Regions from separate parts of the Streptomyces sp. 5K101 genome, predicted to be linked through region 1. Evidence: riboswitches for the same ligand, from Rfam matches in the RefSeq annotation. Region 1 holds a riboswitch; each other region holds the start of a gene.
The links. Region 1 has a riboswitch for cobalamin ahead of ACLB9X_RS16280 (ribonucleoside-diphosphate reductase subunit alpha). Riboswitches for the same ligand answer to the same signal wherever they lie in the genome.
Positions count from the first base shown of each region.

Region 2: linked by a shared signal. The riboswitch ahead of ACLB9X_RS32245 (hypothetical protein) and the one ahead of ACLB9X_RS16280 (ribonucleoside-diphosphate reductase subunit alpha) in region 1 are both predicted to bind cobalamin.
Region 3: linked by a shared signal. The riboswitch ahead of ACLB9X_RS00290 (cobalamin biosynthesis protein) and the one ahead of ACLB9X_RS16280 (ribonucleoside-diphosphate reductase subunit alpha) in region 1 are both predicted to bind cobalamin.
Region 4: linked by a shared signal. The riboswitch ahead of ACLB9X_RS04535 (energy-coupling factor ABC transporter permease) and the one ahead of ACLB9X_RS16280 (ribonucleoside-diphosphate reductase subunit alpha) in region 1 are both predicted to bind cobalamin.

Region 1 covers NZ_JBKFFO010000007.1:218,440-223,161, forward strand. The annotation lists gene mctP (monocarboxylate uptake permease MctP) at 1-1,263, shown strand, start outside; partial or broken gene ACLB9X_RS16275 (GNAT family N-acetyltransferase) at 1,348-1,858, shown strand; cobalamin riboswitch at 1,903-2,036, shown strand; gene ACLB9X_RS16280 (ribonucleoside-diphosphate reductase subunit alpha) at 2,177-4,540, shown strand; gene ACLB9X_RS16285 (ribonucleotide-diphosphate reductase subunit beta) at 4,540-4,722, shown strand, end outside.
Region 2 covers NZ_JBKFFO010000032.1:9,798-14,519, forward strand. The annotation lists gene ACLB9X_RS32225 (GNAT family N-acetyltransferase) at 1-1,100, opposite strand, end outside; gene ACLB9X_RS32230 (hypothetical protein) at 1,117-1,452, shown strand; gene ACLB9X_RS32235 (hypothetical protein) at 1,449-1,682, shown strand; gene ACLB9X_RS32240 (hypothetical protein) at 1,783-2,064, shown strand; gene ACLB9X_RS32245 (hypothetical protein) at 2,048-2,437, opposite strand; cobalamin riboswitch at 2,690-2,872, opposite strand; gene ACLB9X_RS32250 (DUF4241 domain-containing protein) at 3,569-4,294, shown strand; gene ACLB9X_RS32255 (ISL3 family transposase) at 4,418-4,722, opposite strand, start outside.
Region 3 covers NZ_JBKFFO010000001.1:51,548-56,269, reverse strand. The annotation lists gene ACLB9X_RS00295 (cobyric acid synthase) at 496-2,004, opposite strand; gene ACLB9X_RS00290 (cobalamin biosynthesis protein) at 2,001-2,951, opposite strand; cobalamin riboswitch at 3,043-3,177, opposite strand; gene ACLB9X_RS00285 (hypothetical protein) at 3,333-3,554, opposite strand; gene ACLB9X_RS00280 (inorganic phosphate transporter) at 3,567-4,722, opposite strand, start outside.
Region 4 covers NZ_JBKFFO010000002.1:329,597-334,318, reverse strand. The annotation lists gene ACLB9X_RS04560 (Cmx/CmrA family chloramphenicol efflux MFS transporter) at 1-90, shown strand, start outside; partial or broken gene ACLB9X_RS04555 (helix-turn-helix domain-containing protein) at 87-844, shown strand; gene ACLB9X_RS04550 (energy-coupling factor ABC transporter ATP-binding protein) at 980-1,705, opposite strand; gene cbiQ (cobalt ECF transporter T component CbiQ) at 1,702-2,451, opposite strand; gene ACLB9X_RS04540 (energy-coupling factor ABC transporter substrate-binding protein) at 2,458-2,856, opposite strand; gene ACLB9X_RS04535 (energy-coupling factor ABC transporter permease) at 2,853-3,542, opposite strand; cobalamin riboswitch at 3,571-3,768, opposite strand; gene ACLB9X_RS04530 (PTS-dependent dihydroxyacetone kinase phosphotransferase subunit DhaM) at 3,863-4,276, opposite strand; gene dhaL (dihydroxyacetone kinase subunit DhaL) at 4,273-4,722, opposite strand, start outside.

The DNA.
Region 1 (4,722 bases):
TCCAAGGGTCTGTCCCTGGCGGTCGCGTTCACCGGTCTTCTCGCCACGATGCCGTACATCGCGCTCCAGTTGGTCGGCATCCAGGCCGTGCTCGACGTCATGGGCGTCGGCGGCGGCGAGAACACCAACTGGTTCATCAAGGACCTGCCGCTGCTGATCGCCTTCGGTGTGCTCGCGGCCTACACGTACTCCTCCGGACTGCGCGCGCCGGCGCTGATCGCCTTCGTCAAGGACACGCTGATCTACCTCGTCATCGCGGTGGCGATCATCTACATCCCGATCAAGCTCGGCGGCTTCGACGCGATCTTCTCCGCCGCAGGCGAGAAGTTCTCGCAGATCAACCCGGCCACGGACAAGCCCGTCGGCGCCCTGGTGCCCGGCGAGATGGGCCACTGGGGCTACGCCACCCTGGCACTGGGCTCGGCGCTCGCGCTCTTCATGTACCCGCACTCCATCACGGCGACGCTGTCCTCGCGCAGCCGTGAGGTGATCCGCCGCAACACCACGATCCTGCCGTTGTACTCGCTGATGCTGGGCATGCTGGCCCTGCTCGGCTTCATGGCCATCGCGGCGGGCGTGAAGGTCGCCAACGGTCAGCTGGCCATCCCGCAGCTGTTCGAGAACATGTTCCCGGACTGGTTCGCGGGCGTCGCCTTCGCCGCGATCGGCATCGGCGCGCTGGTCCCCGCGGCCATCATGTCCATCGCCGCGGCCAACCTGTTCACCCGGAACATCTACAAGGACTTCCTCAAGCCCGACGCGACCCCGGAGCAGGAGACCAAGGTCTCCAAGCTGGTCTCGCTGCTGGTGAAGGTCGGCGCCCTGGTCTTCGTCCTCACCATGGACAAGACCGTGGCGATCAACTTCCAGCTGCTGGGCGGCATCTGGATCCTGCAGACGTTCCCGGCCCTGGTGGGCGGCCTGTTCACCCGCTGGTTCCACCGCTGGGCGCTCATCGCCGGCTGGGCGGTCGGCATGCTCTACGGCACGGTCGCCGCGTACGGCGTGGCGAGCCCGACGCAGAAGCACTTCGGCGGTTCGTCGGCCGAGATCCCCGGCATCGGCGAGATCGGCTACATCGGCCTCACCGCGTTCGTGCTGAACGTCGTCGTCACCGTGGTGCTCACCTTCGTCCTGAAGGCGGCCAAGGCCCCCGACGGCGTCGACGAGACGAGCCCGTCCGACTACACGGCGGACGCGGGCGACCCGGGCGTCACGGTGGAACTCCCGCCGGCCACGGCGGGTGCGCCCGGCGGACACTGACGGATCGCGTACGCAAGGGCCGTCGCATTCCCCTCGAGGGAAATGCGACGGCCCTTCGTCGTGCCCTGGTGCACACTGCCGGGCATGGACATCACCATCAGGCGGATCGAACCCGAGGAGTACGGGGCGCTGGGCGAGCTGACCGCACAGGCGTATCTGCGCGGCGGAATGCTCGACTTCGGCGAGGCGGACCCGTATCTGGACGTGCTGCGGGACGTCGCGGGACGCGCCGCGCACACGGAGGTGACGGAGGTGTACGTCGCCGTGGACGGGCGGGGCACCGTCCTCGGCGGGGTGGCCCTCGTTCCCGCCGGCGGCCCGTTACGCCGACCTCGCGGGTCCGGGCGAGGCCGAATTCCGGACGCTGGCCGTGGCCGAGGGGGCCCGTGGGCGCGGGGTGGGCGAGGCGCTGGTGCGGACCTGCATCGACCGGGCCCGGGCGGTGCCCGGGTGCGTGCGCGTGGTGCTCTCGACGCAGTCGATGATGCACGCGGCACACCGGATATATGTCCGGCTGGGCTTCGTACGCACCTCCGCGCGGGACTGGGCGCCGGTCGAGAACGTTCCCCTGTGGACGTACGCCCTGGAGCTCTGAGCCCGCAAGACACAACATGTGGGGGCATGCGCAGCACCCCGCCCCCACATGTATGCTCATCTGGCTGTCGCCGCAGGGGAATCCGGTGCGAATCCGGAACTGTCCCGCAACGGTGTGATCCGGTGCGCTGTGCCGTACCCGACAAGTCCGAGCACCTGCCGACGGTGCATCCGGCTCGACCGATCCGGGTGCCGAGACGTCCGGGCCTCGCGGTTGGGCCGGTGGACGCCAGGCATCGTGCTGCCCCTACGCGGGCCTGCCCTGCATGGCCCCGCCTTCCCCGCTGACGGCCCAGAGCCGAGCGAGGGAGAGCACCACATGACCATCGCGCCAGCCGATCCGGCCTCACAGACGGAGAGCGACGGCCCCGGGACCGCACTGCTGCGGACCCTGACCGACCTGACGGCCGATCTGCCCGACGCCGACCCCGGCCGGGTCGCCGCCGCCGCGCTGCGCGGGCGGCACGCCGGATCCGACGCGGCCGAGCTGCGCTCCCTCGCCACCGACGCCGCCGCCGGTCTGATCTCCGAGGACCCAACCTACTCCCGGCTCGCCGCCCGGCTCCTGAGCCGCACGATCGCGGACGAGGCCGCCGGCCAGGGCGCGCTGTCGTTCTCCGCCTCCGTCGCGGTCGGGCACCGCGAGGGTCTGATCGCCGACCGCACGGCCGCGTTCGTGGCGCTGCACGCGGCCCGGCTTGACGCGCTCGTCGATCCGGCCGCCGACGACCGCTTCGGCTATTTCGGTCTGCGCACGCTCTACAGCCGGTACCTGCTGCGGCACCCCATCAGCCGTCAGGTGGTCGAGACGCCGCAGCACTTCATGCTGCGCGTGGCCTGCGGCCTCGCCGGGAACGACGGCCTGCGTTCGGTGGACGAGGTCGCCGACCTGTTCGGCCTGATGAGCCGGCTCGAGTACCTCCCGTCCTCCCCCACGCTCTTCAACTCCGGCACCCGCCACCCCCAGATGTCGTCCTGCTACCTACTGGACTCGCCCCTCGACGAGCTCGACTCGATCTACGACCGCTACCACCAGGTCGCGCGCCTGTCCAAGCACGCGGGCGGCATCGGGCTCTCGTACTCGCGCATCCGCGCCCGCGGTTCGCTGATCCGCGGCACCAACGGGCACTCGAACGGCATCGTCCCGTTCCTGAAGACGCTCGACGCCTCGGTCGCCGCCGTGAACCAGGGCGGCCGGCGCAAGGGCGCCGCCGCGATCTACCTGGAGACATGGCACGCGGACATCGAGGAGTTCCTGGAGCTGCGCGACAACACCGGTGAGGACGCCCGGCGTACGCACAACCTCAACCTCGCGCACTGGATCCCCGACGAGTTCATGCGGCGCGTCGAGGCCGACGCGGACTGGTCGCTGTTCTCGCCGGCCGACGTGCCCGAGCTGGTCGACCTGTGGGGCGAGGACTTCGACGCCGCCTACCGCCGGGCCGAGGCCGCCGGCCTGGCCCGCAGGACCATCCCGGCGCGCGACCTGTACGGCCGCATGATGCGCACGCTCGCGCAGACCGGCAACGGCTGGATGACCTTCAAGGACGCCGCCAACCGCACCGCGAACCAGACCGCCGAGCCCGGCCACACGGTCCACTCCTCCAACCTGTGCACCGAGATCCTGGAGGTCACCGACGACGGCGAGACGGCCGTGTGCAACCTCGGCTCGGTGAACCTGGGGGCCTTCGTCGAGCAGGGAGCCGACGGCGGAGCGATCGCCTGGGAGCGGCTGGACGCCACCGTCCGTACCGCGGTCACCTTCCTCGACCGGGTCGTCGACATCAACTTCTACCCGACCGAGCAGTCCGGCCGCTCCAACGCCAAGTGGCGGCCCGTGGGCCTGGGCGCGATGGGCCTCCAGGACGTCTTCTTCAAGCTGCGGCTGCCCTTCGACTCGCCCGAGGCGCGGGCGCTGTCCACCCGCATCGCCGAGCGCATCATGCTCGCCGCGTACGAGGCGTCCTGCGACCTCGCCGAGCGCAACGGCCCGCTGCCCGCCTGGGACAAGACCCGGACCGCTCGCGGTGTGCTGCACCCGGACCACTACGGCACCGCCGTGGCGCTGAACTGGCCCGAGCGCTGGGCCGCCCTGCGCGAGCGGATCGCCGCCGTCGGCATGCGCAACTCGCTGCTCCTCGCCATCGCGCCGACGGCGACGATCGCCTCGATCGCCGGCGTCTACGAGTGCATCGAGCCGCAGGTCTCCAACCTCTTCAAGCGCGAGACGCTGTCGGGCGAGTTCCTCCAGGTCAACTCCTACCTGGTGGACGACCTGAAGAAGCTCGGCGTGTGGGACGCGCAGACCCGCGAGGCGCTGCGCGAGTCCAGCGGCTCGGTGCAGGGCTTCACCTGGATCCCGGCCGAGGTGCGCGAGCTGTACCGCACGGCGTGGGAGATCCCGCAGCGCGGCCTGATCGACATGGCGGCGGCCCGTACGCCGTTCCTCGACCAGTCGCAGTCGCTGAACCTGTTCCTGGAGACGCCGACCATCGGCAAGCTGTCGTCGATGTACGCGTACGCCTGGAAGCAGGGCCTGAAGACGACGTACTACCTGCGCTCGCGCCCGGCGACCCGCATCGCCCGCGCCGCCCAGGCGACCATCCCCGTCCAGGCGGCCGCCGATCCCGACGCCGTCGCCTGCTCCCTTGAGAACCCCGAGTCCTGCGAGGCCTGCCAGTAATGCGCTCCACCGAGAAGAACCTGCTCGACCCGGGCTTCGAGCTCACCCTGCGCCCGATGCGCTACCCGGACTTCTACGAGCGCTACCGCGACGCCATCAAGAACACCTGGACGGTGGAGGAGGTCGACCTCCACTCCGACGTCGCCGACCTCGCCAAGCTGACGCCGGGCGAGCAGCACATG
Region 2 (4,722 bases), on a different contig from region 1:
GCGCGCCGCTGGTTCCACGCGGCGAAGGAGTTCTGGGCCGACGGCGGTTCGGCGGTCGCCGACCAGCAGGCGCCCACCAATGGGCGGGCCTTGGCTCCCCGGAACATCTTGGCGTCGTACGAAGCGCGCCCGAGGTGGACCCGTCGGTAGCCGTGGTCAATAGCGAAGCGAACCGGTTCATAGATCGTCAGGTTGAAGTACTCCGCTGCCCCCGCCAGCCTCTCGTAGTCCAGCCCGAGCTGGCGCATATACACCGCGTCGCCCCAAAGGAACGCCAGCGAGATGCCCAGGATCTCCTCGTCTCTGCGAAGCACGAAGAGTCGGCTGTAGCTATCGGCCTCGGTCGCCAGGATCTTCAGATAGTGCGCTCGATCCGCCATGCTCGTACGGTCGCCGTATTTCTCCTGAAGCTTGGTGAAAAGCCGATTTGACTCTGCCAGTAGCTCACCGAGTCGGGCTGCGGAGACTGTATAGCCAGCCGCCTGAAATTCTTCCGTCTCGCGACGGGCTGAGGCGGACCGCTTCCTGCCGAGAGAGTGCAGATATCGAATATATCCGTCCCAGGAATCCCACTCGATGTCGATTTCACATTCGACGTCGCAGATGAACGGCCGCGGCGTTCCGGTCACTGCGGCCAGCTGACGAGCGCCCTCGCGATTCAGATAGAGAGCCGACGTGGCCGACAGCCCCCATCGCTTGCGCTGCTCTTCGGCGGCCCGCAGTAGATCCGCGATGATCTGGGACTCGGCTTCCGGTTCGGTACCCGCCACGGTCAGGAACTCGTTGCAGTAGGCAGCGCTCTGCCCGAGGACCAGGCTCGGCGACCAGTCTTTCTCGGCGAAGCCCCCAATGCCGCGCAGATAGGCACCAAAGGCGTCGTACGGCGCCAGGATGCCAGGCCGCTGCCGGTAGAGGGGAAGAAGCCCATCGAGCCGCCCCACGCCGTCCCTGTGCGTGACATATGCCATGTCCGGCGCTCGCAGAGTTTCGTATGCCCGCAGCCACGGCCCGCTGACGTAGAAGGAGCGGCCCTCCGTTAGTGGGGCCAGCTCGCTCTCGCTGATCTCGGAGAGGCTGTGTACAAGATCGATCCCGGTCATCTCAGGAACCTCACATGTGCAGAAGCAGCCTGTCAATCCGGGTCCCTGCGCCCTGACCAGGGTAGGGACTCTGGGCTATAACCCCCAGCAGGGCCAGGCAGGACCGCGAAGAAAGTCGAAGACGCGCTCCACGAGCGCAGCGGTCGTCGCTGAGGAAGAAACCCTCGACGAGGCCAAGCAGAACGCGGCAGGGGCCGTTCTGGAGCACTTCCCGCACCGTGCCGAGGGCGAGGGTGGCGAGAGTCCCGAAACGCTCTGGGGCGGCGACAACGGCGCCTGCGTCGCCGCGGCGTTCGAGGGAGACCTGCGAACCCGAGCCATCGAGAGCGCGACGTTCGAGCTGATCGCATGACCGCAGCAGCCACCAAGACGTTCACCGTCATCGGCCTGACCCTGGACGTCGACTGCACCGAGCTGCTCATCGTCGCCGTCCTGCCCGGCCCGGTCGCCGACCGGATTCAGCTGCTTGCCACCAGCGAAGACGACTTCACCCGCTGGGGAGAGGAGTTCGACGCCCTCGACCCCGACACGGCCGCAGCTCTCGCCTACGAGCACTGCCGCAGGTGGGGCGACGATTCCTAGTTGAGTGGTCAAGCGGCCAACGTGACGGGCGGTAGCGGGCTGTATGGCCGTCCGTCACGCAGAAGGGCCCAGAGGCCGTTGATCCTCCGGCGAGCGCGCCATGATGCAGGTCCGCCTCGCCCTCGCCGTCTCCTTCGCCGACCCCGTCCGGGCCGCCGACGAAGTCAGAGACATCGAGGCCGCCGGACTCCCCTTCCTCCACCGGTTCGTCGAACTGGCGACCGCCTTCCACCACGCCGTCCGCAGCGAACATCAAGACCTGACTGCCGCCATCGGCCGCCTGCTCACAGACGAGGACCGGATGCGCGTCCGTGGACAGCCCCAGGCTTTCAGGCGTCGGACGGGCCGATCCAGTCCAGCTTGTCTCAGTCCCGGCTGTTGAGGAAGCCGACCACGACCGCGAGCCACCAGCCGGCCTGCGACACTGCTGCCACTGCGGCACCACGGAGCAGCACCGGTTGCGAGGGGACTTCCTGGGCAAGGCGCGTGAGGTATCGCTGGAGTGCCGTCGCGCATATGCCGTTGAGGGCGATCACCAGCACCGCGGCAACTTTCAGGCGGGTCAGGGTGGAGCTCAGGTCAGGGTTCAGGAAGAGACCGGTAAGTACGAGGCCCGCCATGCCGACCCACACGGGGGCGTGCAGACTGTTCGTCAGCCGCAGTACGTCGCCGAGTGTGTGTTTTCCGGTGAGCCAGAGCAGGCCGAAGTAGTCGATCACCAAGACAGCGCCGAAACCGACCACGAGCGAGACCATGTGGCCGAACAAGGCCGCGGTATGGAGAGCCGCGTCGGCCCGGACGTGAGCGGACGCCCAGAGGCACGCCGCCCAGAGCGCCGTGGCGCCTACAGCTGCAAGCGTGTAGGCGGGCCAGTCGGCCGAGGTTGGGAGGGGGAAGGCTCTTGAGGGTGCCGACGGGCGGGCGCCCTCCGTGCGGGAGCCCAGTGCGGGGGTGACAGCGGACATGGCGAGATCACCGTGCTCTCTCCGGGGAAATCCGCCCCGGACCAATGGAGACGGCGATGGTGTGAGTCTCCTGACTCCCGGGTCGTCCCTTCCGCCGGCCTTCCGGCCCTGTGGGGCCGTGGCGTACGTCGGCGTTCGGTCACCGGTCACAGTGGCGGGACCGTGCCGGAATCACACCGGCTTCCTCGCTCACCATCGCGTTGGACGTCGGTCATTCTGTCAGCGACACCCATCCCGCACATGGCTTTGTGAGGACTGTCTCAGCCCCGCAGTTGCCGCTCCTAGAGAGCGGGGTGGTGGCGAGCGACCATGAGGGTGGTTTTGTTCATGAGTTCCGGCTCTGGCTCAACTTCTGTGGTGACGGTTTCTGCGGTGACGGTCCCGTTCGGCGCTGCTCGCCTGCCACACTGACCCCGCGCGCGTCGCGACAAGGGACGCCAAGGGGGAAGGAACTGATCGCGGGATGCCCCGATGGATAGTGCTGGCCGTACCTGTCTCCGGTGTCGCGGAGACAGACCGTGATGCGCGGACCGTTACGGAATTCGATGGCACCACGGAGGAGGCGGAAGCGGCTGTCCTGCAGGCGGCGAACGCATACGAGCGCAGCCTCCGAAAAGTGCGCCGCCGGGAGATCTTCAAGTGCTCCAGCCGGTGATACTTCGTTCGCAGCCAGGGGCGTCTGGCGACGTACGGCTTCCTGATCCAGCTTGCTGAACTCGTCCACGACTCCGACGCAAAGGCCATGGCCCAGCCGTTCGCCTGATGGCCCACCACAAGAGTTGAGCCAGAGCCTGAGTTCCGGGTTCTGGCACAGATCTTGGGGAGCGATCACGGATCGTGACGATGCACGAAGTGCCGATGTCAGCGGGCCCACGTACGTTTCGGTTGACCGCCCGGCCGGGCGGCGAGGAGGGGTGAGACATGAAGTGGGTCGGGGACGAGCGGTTGGCAGCCGGGCCTGAGGCCACCTGGTACTTGGAGACGGCTTTCACGCCCGGTGCTCACCTGGGGGCGGTGTATGACGATCCGACAACACCCGTCGTTGTGAGGAGCGTCGAGGAGGTGACGACCATTCGTGTGCCCAGCGGCCGTCTTGTGGTCGATGCGCCGTGGGACGACGACGACACCTGGAGATATGAGCGTGGGTTGCCGACGAGGCCCCCGCGGGAGCTGGCGGTGCGCATTCCCCCAGGCGTCTACCGAGTGGAGATCGCGTGGACAGCGGGCCCGTACGAGTTCTTCGGCGAGCACTTCGATGGCGTCGAGTGCGCGGCGACCCGGTTGCGTATCAGTGACGCTGCTGTGGTCGGGTGGGAGATGGGCCTGGGTGTCGGCGAGGACATCGACCGGCTTCCGCCGAGCGAGCATCCCCGGTTCGGCGCGGACCATAATGTCGGCTGCTTCGCCGACGCCGGCGCGTGGACGACTTTGTCCGCGCCATTTCGCACATGTGCGGATGGCCGTTGGGAGCCGCGTGACAGCGGACAGCTGCCGGACGGGTGCGAGCGGATCAGCGACGAGTCACAACAAGCCGATCTGGTTACGTTCACGGCGCAGTCAGGCGGCGTCGTCTGGTTGGGGCGGACCGAGACCGGCGACGTGGCCGCGATCGTCGTCACCAGTGGCATGGCCGGCGCCAAAGCATGACGTCGCTGCCGCCTCTCCCTGTCCTGCGAGTCGCGTGGCCGGACGTGGATGACCGCTTTCACTGGGAGAAACAGCCTGAGGAAGGGTATCGGAAGTCATACCCCCAATAACCACGGCGAGGCGCTACTGCAGCAGGATTATTTTGCGGAGTAGCTCGAATCCGGCTCGACCATAGAGCTGCCTCTTGATCTTCTTGATGCGGTTCACGGCGCCCTCGATGCTGCCGGAGTTCCAGTCCAGGGTGAGCCCCGCTGTCACGGCGTCGATGTCCCGGAGCAGGTGGAGTGCGAAGCCGGTGAGGCCGGGTAGTTGGCTGGCATCGACCGCGTCGATCCAGGCCGGGAGCGTGACGCCGAGGCGGCCGGTGAGGATCTTCCCGAAGTCGCGGACATGCCCGGCGGCTGTGTCTAGTTCGGGGCAGCGGGTCA
Region 3 (4,722 bases), on a different contig from region 1:
CGCAAGCCGCACCCACCGTGCCTGCCACCCACGCCCGGCGGTTGCGGGAACCGAGCCCCCGCAACGGGGTGCGCGGAGTGTGCCCCGGTCCGGGACGGAGGTCTGCCCCACGGCGGCCGGGCCGCGCAGGTGCGGTCCCGGGGCGGAGCCCCGGCATCGGGGTGCGGGGGCTGTGCCCCAGCCCGGGACGGAGGTCCGTCCCACGGGCCGCCGTGCCGCAGGGGGCGGGTCCGAGGGCGGAGCCCCCATAACGGGTCCGAGGGCTGTGCCCTGGCCCGGGACGGAGGTCACTTCCACGGCCGCCGCGCCGGGAGCGGAGCCCCGGCAACGGGGTGCGGGGAGTGTGCCCCGGCCCGGGGCAGAGGTCCGCCCCACGGACGCCGTGCCGCAGGGGCCGAGTCCGAGGGCGGAGCCCTCGTAGCCGGGGCCTGGGCGGAGCCCCGGTTGGGGAAAGGGCGGGGTGGGGGAGAGGCGCGCCGCAGGCGCCACCCGCGCTCACGGCGCACCCGGCGGCACGAACGGCAGCCCCACCGGCGCGCCCTGTTCGATCAGCCGCAGCAGCGCATCCGTGTCCGCGTGCTCCTCGATCAGATCCCCGAGCCGGTCCAACTGCTCCTCGCGCAGCGCCCCGAAGCTCGTGTCCGGCGCCGGCACGAACCGGCGGCCCGCCTGCGCGGCGACCTCCCGCAGGAACGCCCGGCGGAAGCCGTCGCTCTCCAGCGACCCGTGCCAGTGCGTGCCCCACACGGACCCAACCCGGCAGCCGTCCAGGAACGCCTCACCACCGAGGACCTCGGCGACGCCGTGGTGGATCTCGTACCCCTCCACCCGCTCGCCGAGCGCCTCGCCGACGGGCCGCGCGAGGGTCTTCTCCCGCGCGAACCGCACCCGCACCGGCAGCAGCCCGAGCCCTTCGACCTCGCCGGCCCTGGACTCGACGTCGTCCTCGATGCGTTCGCCCAGCGCCTGGAAGCCGCCGCAGATGCCGAGCACCGGCCTGCCTTCCGCGGCACGCCGGACCAGGGCCTGCGCCAGGCCGCGTTCCCGCAGCCACGCCAGCGCCTTCACCGTGCCGCGCGTGCCGGGGACGACCACCAGGTCGGCGTCGGACAGTTCCTCGGGCCGGTCCACGAACCGGACGACGACGCCCGGTTCGGCGGCCAGCGCGTCGACGTCGGTGAAGTTCGACATCAGCGGCACCGCGCACACCGCGACCCGCAGCACGTCCTCGCCGACCGGCGGAGCGACGACCGACTCGCGGACCGCGCCGCGCAGGGACACCCTCAGGCCGTCCTCCTCGTCGATCCCGAGCCCGTGCGCGTACGGCAGGACCCCGAACGTCCGCCGCCCGGTGAGCCCGCGCAGCATGTCGAGGCCGGGCTCCAGCAGCGTCACGTCACCCCGGAACTTGTTGACCAGGTAGCCGGCGACCAGTGCCTGGTCCTCGGGCGCGAGCAGGGCCGTCGTCCCGAAGAACTGCGCGAACACCCCGCCCCGGTCGATGTCCCCGACCACGACGACGGGCAGCCGCGCGGCCCGTGCGATGCCCAAGTTCACGATGTCCGTGCGCCGCAGGTTGATCTCGGCCGGACTGCCCGCCCCCTCGCAGATCACGGCGTCATACGTGCCCCGCAGTTCCTCCAGGCACGCCACGACCGGTTCGAACAGCTCGCGCTGCCGGTTCCCGTGGTAGCCCTTCGCGCTCATCTCGCCGACGGGCCTGCCCATCAGGACGACCTGGCTGGAGCGGTCGCCGCCGGGCTTGAGCAGCACCGGGTTCATCAACGCGGTCGGCTCCACACGGGCCGCCTGCGCCTGCATCGCCTGGGCCCGCCCGATCTCCGCGCCCTCGCGCGTCACGAACGAGTTCAGGGACATGTTCTGGCCCTTGAAGGGCGCGACCTTCACCCCGCGCCGTACCAGCCACCGGCAGATCCCGGCGGTGACGACGCTCTTGCCCGCGTCCGACGTGGTCCCCGCGACCAGCAGTCCGCCGCCGCTCATGTACGCCTCCCCCTCATGGCCCCCCAGGCCAGTCGCGCCCCCGCGCACGTCGCGAGCGTCAGCACGCCGATCCGCCGCGACAGCCGCACGGCCCGCCCGATGTCTCCGAACTCCACGGGCCGGCCGGCCCCGTTGAGCACCGGCCGGTGCTCGACGCGGCCCCCGTACGACAGGGTCCCGCCCAGCCGGACGCCGAGCGCCCCGGCGAACGACGCCTCCACCGGGCCCGCGTTGGGGCTCGGGTGCTTGGCCGCGTCGGCCCGCCAGGCGCGGACCGCGCCCCGCGGGTCGGGGCCCGCGACCGCGGCGAGTGCCGCGGTGAGCCGTGCGCCGGGCCAGCCCGCCACGTCGTCGAGGCGCGCCGAGGCCCAGCCGTAGCGCCGGTGGCGCGGCGACTTGTGGCCGACCATCGCGTCCAGCGTGTTCACGGCTCGGAAGCCGACCAGTCCGGGAACGCCCGCGACAGCGCCCCACACCAGCGCGCCGACGACGGCGTCCGACGTGTTCTCGGCGACCGACTCGACGACGGCGCGGGCGATCTGCTGCTCGTCCAGGGACTGCGGGTCGCGCCCGCACAGGTGGGGGAGCCGCGTGCGGGCCGCTTCTACGTCCCCCCTGCCCAGCGCATCGCCGACGAGGCGCGCCTCCCGGCCCAGCGTGGTGCCTCCGATCACGGCCCAGGTGGCGGCGGCGGTCAGGGCGACGGACGCGGCGGGGGAGCGGCGCACGGCACGGGACGCCAGCGCGCCCACGGCGACGGCGCCGCCGGCGCAGACGGCGGTGTGCAGGGCGCCCAGGCCCCGGTGGTCGCGCCACAGCAGCCGCTCGACGGCGCCCGCGGCACGCCCGAAGGCGGCGACGGGGTGCCCGCGGCGGGGGTCGCCGACGAGCCGGTCGACGACCAGGCCCGCGGTGGCGCCGTACACGAATACACGGTCGGCACGCATGGGATCAGTGATCCCGCAGGCGGGGTCCGACGGACAGCGCTGAACGGCAGCCGGGCATGCGACGAGTCCTCACTCAGGGTCCGCGCCCTGGTTCGACGTGACCGGCGGCGAGAGTTCCTGGCTCCCCGGGGTGATCCTCCCGGGTGACAGTGGCGGGACCGCGCCGGATTCGCACCGGACTTCCTCTTCTGCCGCCGTAGATGGCCCCGGCAGTCCACCACGCCCCGCGAACGCCCGTCAACTCACCCTTGACCTGCGGCGGGACAGTGTGCGAAGGCCCACACCCCACGCACGCCGGAGCCGGGCCGCAGGCACGCGGGGTGCCTCCGGCCCGGCTCCGGGCGGGTCGCCGTCGTCGGCGGACGGAAGGACTCGAAGGAGTCAGGTGACGATCAGGTAGATGCCGTACGCCACGGCCGCGGCGCACAGGGCGAAGCAGGCGTAGGCGCCGGTGCGGGCCATGGTGGCCGATCCGCCGTCGGCGGCCGCCGCCTCGTGCTTGGTCAGGCCCACGATGCCCAGGGTGAACAGGCCCACCAGGGCGACGGTGGCGATGAGGCTCACGCCGAACACGGAGCCGAGAGCTGCCCAGTCGATCTTCATGCTGTTGATTCCTTACACCGTGGCCGGACGGGCCGGCTCGGGCTCGGCCGGGGCCGGGATGGTGGTCTTGAGCTCGCCCGCGGGCGGCGGGGTGACGGCCGCGACGGCGGTGGTGACGACGCCGGCGGGCTCCACGTCCTCGGTGTCGTTGACGTTGGTGTGGTCGACGACCTGACGGCGGGAGACGAACCAGATCGCGGCGCAGGACGCGACGAGGAAGACGGCGACGGCCGGGACGCCCCAGTCACCCTGCTTGGTGACGAACTCCGAACCCGCGGCGACCAGACCGGCGGCCGGGAGGGTCAGACCCCAGGCGACGAACATCCGGGTCGCGGTGGACCAGCGGACCACGCCGCCCTTGCGGCCGAGACCCGCGCCCATCACCGCACCGGAGCACGAGTGGGTGGTCGACAGGGAGAAGCCGAGGTTGGAGGAGGCGAGGATGACGCTCGCCGCGCTGGTCTGGGCGGCGAAGCCCTGCTGCGGCTGGAGGTCGGTCAGGCCCTTGCCCATGGTGCGGATGATGCGCCAGCCGCCGAGGTAGGTGCCGAGGGCGATGGCCACACCGGCGGAGACGATGACCCACAGGGGAGGGTTGGAGCCGGGGGCGATGACGTTCCCGGCGACCAGGGCCAGGGTGATGATGCCCATCGTCTTCTGCGCGTCGTTGGTGCCGTGCGCGAGCGAGACAAGACCGGCGGAGGCGATCTGGCCGGCGCGGTAGCCCTTGGCGGTGGCCTTCGCGTCGGCGTTCCGGCCGATCTTGTACGTCAGCCGGGCGGCCAGGAACGCGGCGACACCGGCCACGAGCGGCGCGGCGACCGCGGGGATCAGGACCTTGGTGACGACGACGCCGCCGTTGACCGCGTCGAAACCGACGGACGCGACGGTGGCGCCGATGAGGCCGCCCATCAGGGCGTGCGAGGAGCTGGACGGCAGACCGATGAGCCAGGTCAGCAGGTTCCAGAGGATGGCGCCGACGAGCGCCGCGAAGATGACTTCAGGTGAGATGCCTGATTCGTCGACGAGGCCACTGGAGATCGTCTTCGCGACCTCCACGGACAGGAAAGCACCGACGAGATTCAGAACGGCGGACATGGCCACCGCGGTCTTGGGCTTCAGGGCGCCGGTCGAGATGGTCGTCGCCATCGCGTTGGCGGTGTCGTGG
Region 4 (4,722 bases), on a different contig from region 1:
AGTGGACTTCTCGTCGCGGTCGCGTTGCTCATCGCGTTCCCCCTCCTCACCGTCGTCGCGGCCGGCCGGAGTACCGAGGTGCTGCGGTGACACATGCGAACGCTCCTTTGAACATCGAGGGACGCCGGCGGCTTGTGGAGCGCTGCCGTACCCGTCCGATCTCGCACGTCGCCGCCGAGGCCGGTGTCTCCCGCGCCGGCCTGTCCAAGTGGAAGAACCGGTACGACACGCACGGCGAAGCCGGGCTGCGGGACCGTCCGAGCGTCCCGCTGTGTTCACCGACCCAGATCCCGCCCGATGTCGTCGAGCGGATCAAGCAGTTGCGGCGGGACAACAAGTGGTCCACCCGCCGGATTACCCTTGAACTCGTGAGCCAAGGTGTGCGTAGCGAGCGCACTGTAGGCCGGTGGCTGGCGCGCCTGGCATCAACCAACGCCGCTTCCTCGACCCCGACGGCTCGACCAGCGCGTCCGAAACGGATCGTGGCCAGCTACCCGGGCCACACGGTCCACCTGGACGTCAAGAAGGTCGGGCGTAACTCTGCCGTCGATGGATTCTCCCGCCTGGGCTATACCGAGCCCCTTGCCGACGAGAAGGCCGCCACCACCGTGGCGTTCCTCAGCCGGGCCCGCGCGTTCTTCGCAGCCCACGGCATCCACCGGGTCGTGCGTGTGGTCACCGACAACGGCGCGAACTACCGCGCCGCGGCCTTCGCGCGCTCCCTGATCTCGTGGGCCTCCCGACACCAGCGGACCAAGCCCTACATGCCCCGGCACAACGGCAAGGTCGAGCGCTTCAGGCCATCCTCGCCGAAGAACTCCTGTATGCAAGGCAGTGGTCCTCACGTTCCCCTCCCCCGCCCCTTCCCAAAACCGGGACAGGCCCCGGACCCCCGTGGCCCTGCGCCCTGGCGGGCGCGGGCTTCGGGGCTTCGCCGCGGGCCCCGTACCGCGCTTCGCGCGGTGTCCTCAAGCTCCCCCTACGGCCTGGCGGCCGTGGGGCACGGCGCCTCCAGCAGGCCCTGGTCCGCGAGCAGTTGAGCGACCGGGCCCGTGCGCAGGCCCGTCGGCGTGAGCACGACCGCGTCGTCCGCCCAGCGCAGGGCGAGGTCCACGTCATGCGTCGCCATGACCACCGTCGTACCGTTCGCGGCCAGCGTGCCCAGCACCTCCAGCAGCCGCTCCTGCCCGTGCGGATCGAGCCCCGCCGTCGGCTCGTCCAGGATGAGCACGCGCGGCCGCATCGCCACCGCGCCCGCGATAGCCGCCCGTTTGCGCTGCCCGTACGACAGGAGATGCGTCGGCCGGTCCCGCAGGGCCACGATGTCCATCGCCGCCAGCGCCTCGTCGACCCGGGCGCGTACCTGCTCCTCCGGCAGCCCAAGGTTCATCGGGCCGAACGACACGTCCTGTTCGACCGACGCGGCGAACAACTGGTCGTCCGGGTCCTGCACCACCAGCTGCACGCTCGTCCGCAGCCGGGTCAGCCCGGCCCGGTCGTACGTCACCGGCTCGCCGTCCAGCCGGACATGGCCCGTCACCGGGCGCAGTCCGCCGCTCAACAGCCGCAGCAGGGTGGTCTTTCCGCTGCCGTTGCGCCCGAGCAGGGCTGTGGAGCGGCCCTCCGGGAGCGCGAGGCCGACCCCGCTCAGCACGGCGGGTCCGTCCTCGTACGCGAATCCGGCGTCGATGAGCTCAACGATCACAGGACGAACCTTTCCAGCAGGACGGTGAGCAGCACGATGCCGGCCAGCAGCGCGGCCACGGCGGCGAGGAACGGGCGGGAAACGGACGTACGCGGCACGAGGACCCGCAGCGTGCCGTCGTAACCGCGTCCGGCGAGCCCCGCCTGCAGCCGGCCGGCCCGGTCGAAGGCACGGACGAACGCGGTCGCCCCCAGCCCCGCCAGCGAACGCCACGCCGCCGCCCGGCTCGTGTGGCCGAGACGGGCCGCCTGCGCCTGACGGACCCGGCTCAGCGCGTCCAGCAGCAGGAAACTGATCCGGTACATCACCAGCGCCACGTCCACCACCGCCGGGGGCACGCCCGCCCGCACCAGCCGGGGCAGGACGTCCGACACCGGCGTGGTGAACGCGAACAGCAGCACACCGAGCGACGCCGCCGAGGTCCGCAGCAGCAACGCCGCGGCGTGTTCGGGACCGTCCGGCGCGAACGTCACCGGCCCGGCGGCGCCGCCCACGGCGAACAGCAGCGGCAGCGCTCCGGTGACACAGAACCCGAGGGGGATGCGGAAGGCCCGCCACAGCTGCCGGGGCCCGACCCCGGCCGGGCCCAGCAGGACGGCGAGGGAGGCGGCCGCCACGAGAACGGCGCCGGGCCAGGGCGGCAGGCACACGGCTGTCACCGTCAGACCCAGCCCGAGCACGGCCTTCTCACAGGGATGGCGGCGGCGCCAGCGACTGCTGTGCGCCGCCGCGTCGATCGGCAGCATCGGCGGCTACGGCAGCTTCGCGGCCGGGGCGTCCCCGCCGTCGGACGCGGCTCCGGGCGCTTGGTCGGCACCCTCTTCCTGGCGGGCGCCGGACCGCGCCGCCGCCCGCTCCTCACCCTGCCTGCGTCCTCTGCGCAGGCCGAAGTAGTACGCCAGCACCCCCGCGCCGAGCGCGGCCTGCAGTGAGAACAGAGCCGACTCGATCTCGCCCGACGGCGGCTCGTACAGCGGGGAGAACCACGGCTCGTAGTCCGGCTCCAGTTCCGTGATCGCCGTCTCCGCCTCGCCGTCGGCACCGGTGAACGGCTCCTCCTTGTGGTCGCCGAGCCCCAGCACGAGCGGCAGGACGGCCAGCGCCGCGACGGCCAGCAACAGCAGCGTGTTGATCCTCGCGTGACGGCTCATCGGGCCACGGCCTCCTTCTTCGCTCCCGGGACCAGGACGCCGAGACGAGCCAGGTCGCCCTTGCTGGACTGGCTCAGCAGCCGCATCACCAGCACGGTGAGCAGCCCCTCGCTCACCGCGAGCGGGATCTGGGTGAACGCGAAGATGCCGCCGAACTTGGCGAGCGCCCCCGCGACTCCGCTGCTCGGGTCGGGGAAGGCCAGCGCGAGCTGCACGCTGGTGACGCAGTACGTCGACAGGTCGGCGACGAACGCGCCGAAGAACACGGCGACCATCAGCGGGACGCCCGACCGCCGCAGCAGCCGGTAGACCCCGTACCCGGCCCATGGACCGACGACCGCCATGGAGAACACGTTGGCGCCGAGCGTGGTGAGGCCGCCGTGCGCCAGCAACAGGGCCTGGAACAGCAGGGTGATCGTGCCGAGCACCGCCATGACCGGCGGCCGGAACAGAATCGCGCCCAGCCCGGTGCCGGTCGGGTGCGAGCAGCTGCCCGTCACCGACGGGATCTTCAGGGCGGACAGCACGAACGTGAAGGCACCGGAGGCGCCGAGCAGCAGGGTGGACTCGGGGTGGTCCTTGACCTCGCGGGTCAGGGCGCGGACACCGTGGACGACGAACGGGGCGGCCGCGACGCTCCAGGCGGCGGCGTGCAACGGGGGCAGATACCCCTCGGCTATATGCATGGTCGGGAGACCCTCTCCAGCACCTCGTGGATGGACAACGCGCCCTGGCCGGTCTCCTGGCTGACGGGTCATGCCGCCCGTGACTCCGCCTTCCCAGGTACCGCGGTCTCCCGCGGTGGCCCAGTGACTTCCCCTGCGGGGGTGGAGCCGGACTTCCCGATCACAGTGGCGAGGGCCGCACCGGTACCGCACCGGTTTCCCGAACACCAAGGCTCCGTGACAGTAGTGCGCCGACCAGCGACATCACAAGCCGCGCACGGGTGCACCGGCCCGCGGCCGGGTGAGCCGTTCGCCACACCCGGCCGCACGCGCCCCACCCGTCACTCCTTGCGGTACCCGTACGCCTCCGAGGCCGCCGCCTCCACCGCGTCCAGGTCGGCCCCGGCGGAGGCGGTCACCACCGCGGCCACCGCGCCCTCCAGGAACGGGGCGTCCACGAGCCGGGTGCCGCGGGGGAGTTCGCCGCCCTCGGCGAGGAGGGCCTTCACGGTGAGCACGGCGCTGCCCAGGTCGACCAGCACGGCCACGCCCGCGCCGCGGTCCACCTCCGCCGCCGCGGCCGCGATGAGCTCGGAACTGGTGCCGAGGCCGCCGTCCGGCGTGCCGCCCGCCGCGGCGACCGGCGCGAGCTCCCCACCGCCCGCGAGCCCGCCTGCGAGCGCGGCGACCGAGCGCGCCACGTCCGCGCTGTGCGACACCAGCACGATCCCGACCCGCTTGCCCGCCTCGCTCATCCGGCCGCCTCCGCCGTCTCGGCGAGCGCGGCCACGAGCAGCGCCGACGACGTCGCCCCCGGGTCCTGGTGCCCGATGCTGCGTTCACCCAGATAGCTGGCCCGGCCCTTGCGCGCCTGCAACGGCACCGTCGCCAGCGCCCCCTGCTCGGCCGCCTCGCGGGCCGCGGCGAACGAGTCCGTGCTGTTGCCGAGCGCCGCCACCGCGGGCTCCAGGGCGTCCAGCATCGTCTTGTCGCCCGCCTTCGCCCCGCCCAGCTGCGCCACGGCCGCCACGCCCGCCCGCAGCGCCTCGGCCAGCTGCCCCGCGCTCACCTCGGCGTCGTCGCCGAGGGACTTGCCGGCCCGCCGCAGCAGTGTCCCGTACAGCGGTCCGGAGGCCCCGCCGACCGTCGAGATCAACTGCCGTCCCGCCAGCACCAGTACGGCTCCAGGCGCGGCCGGCGG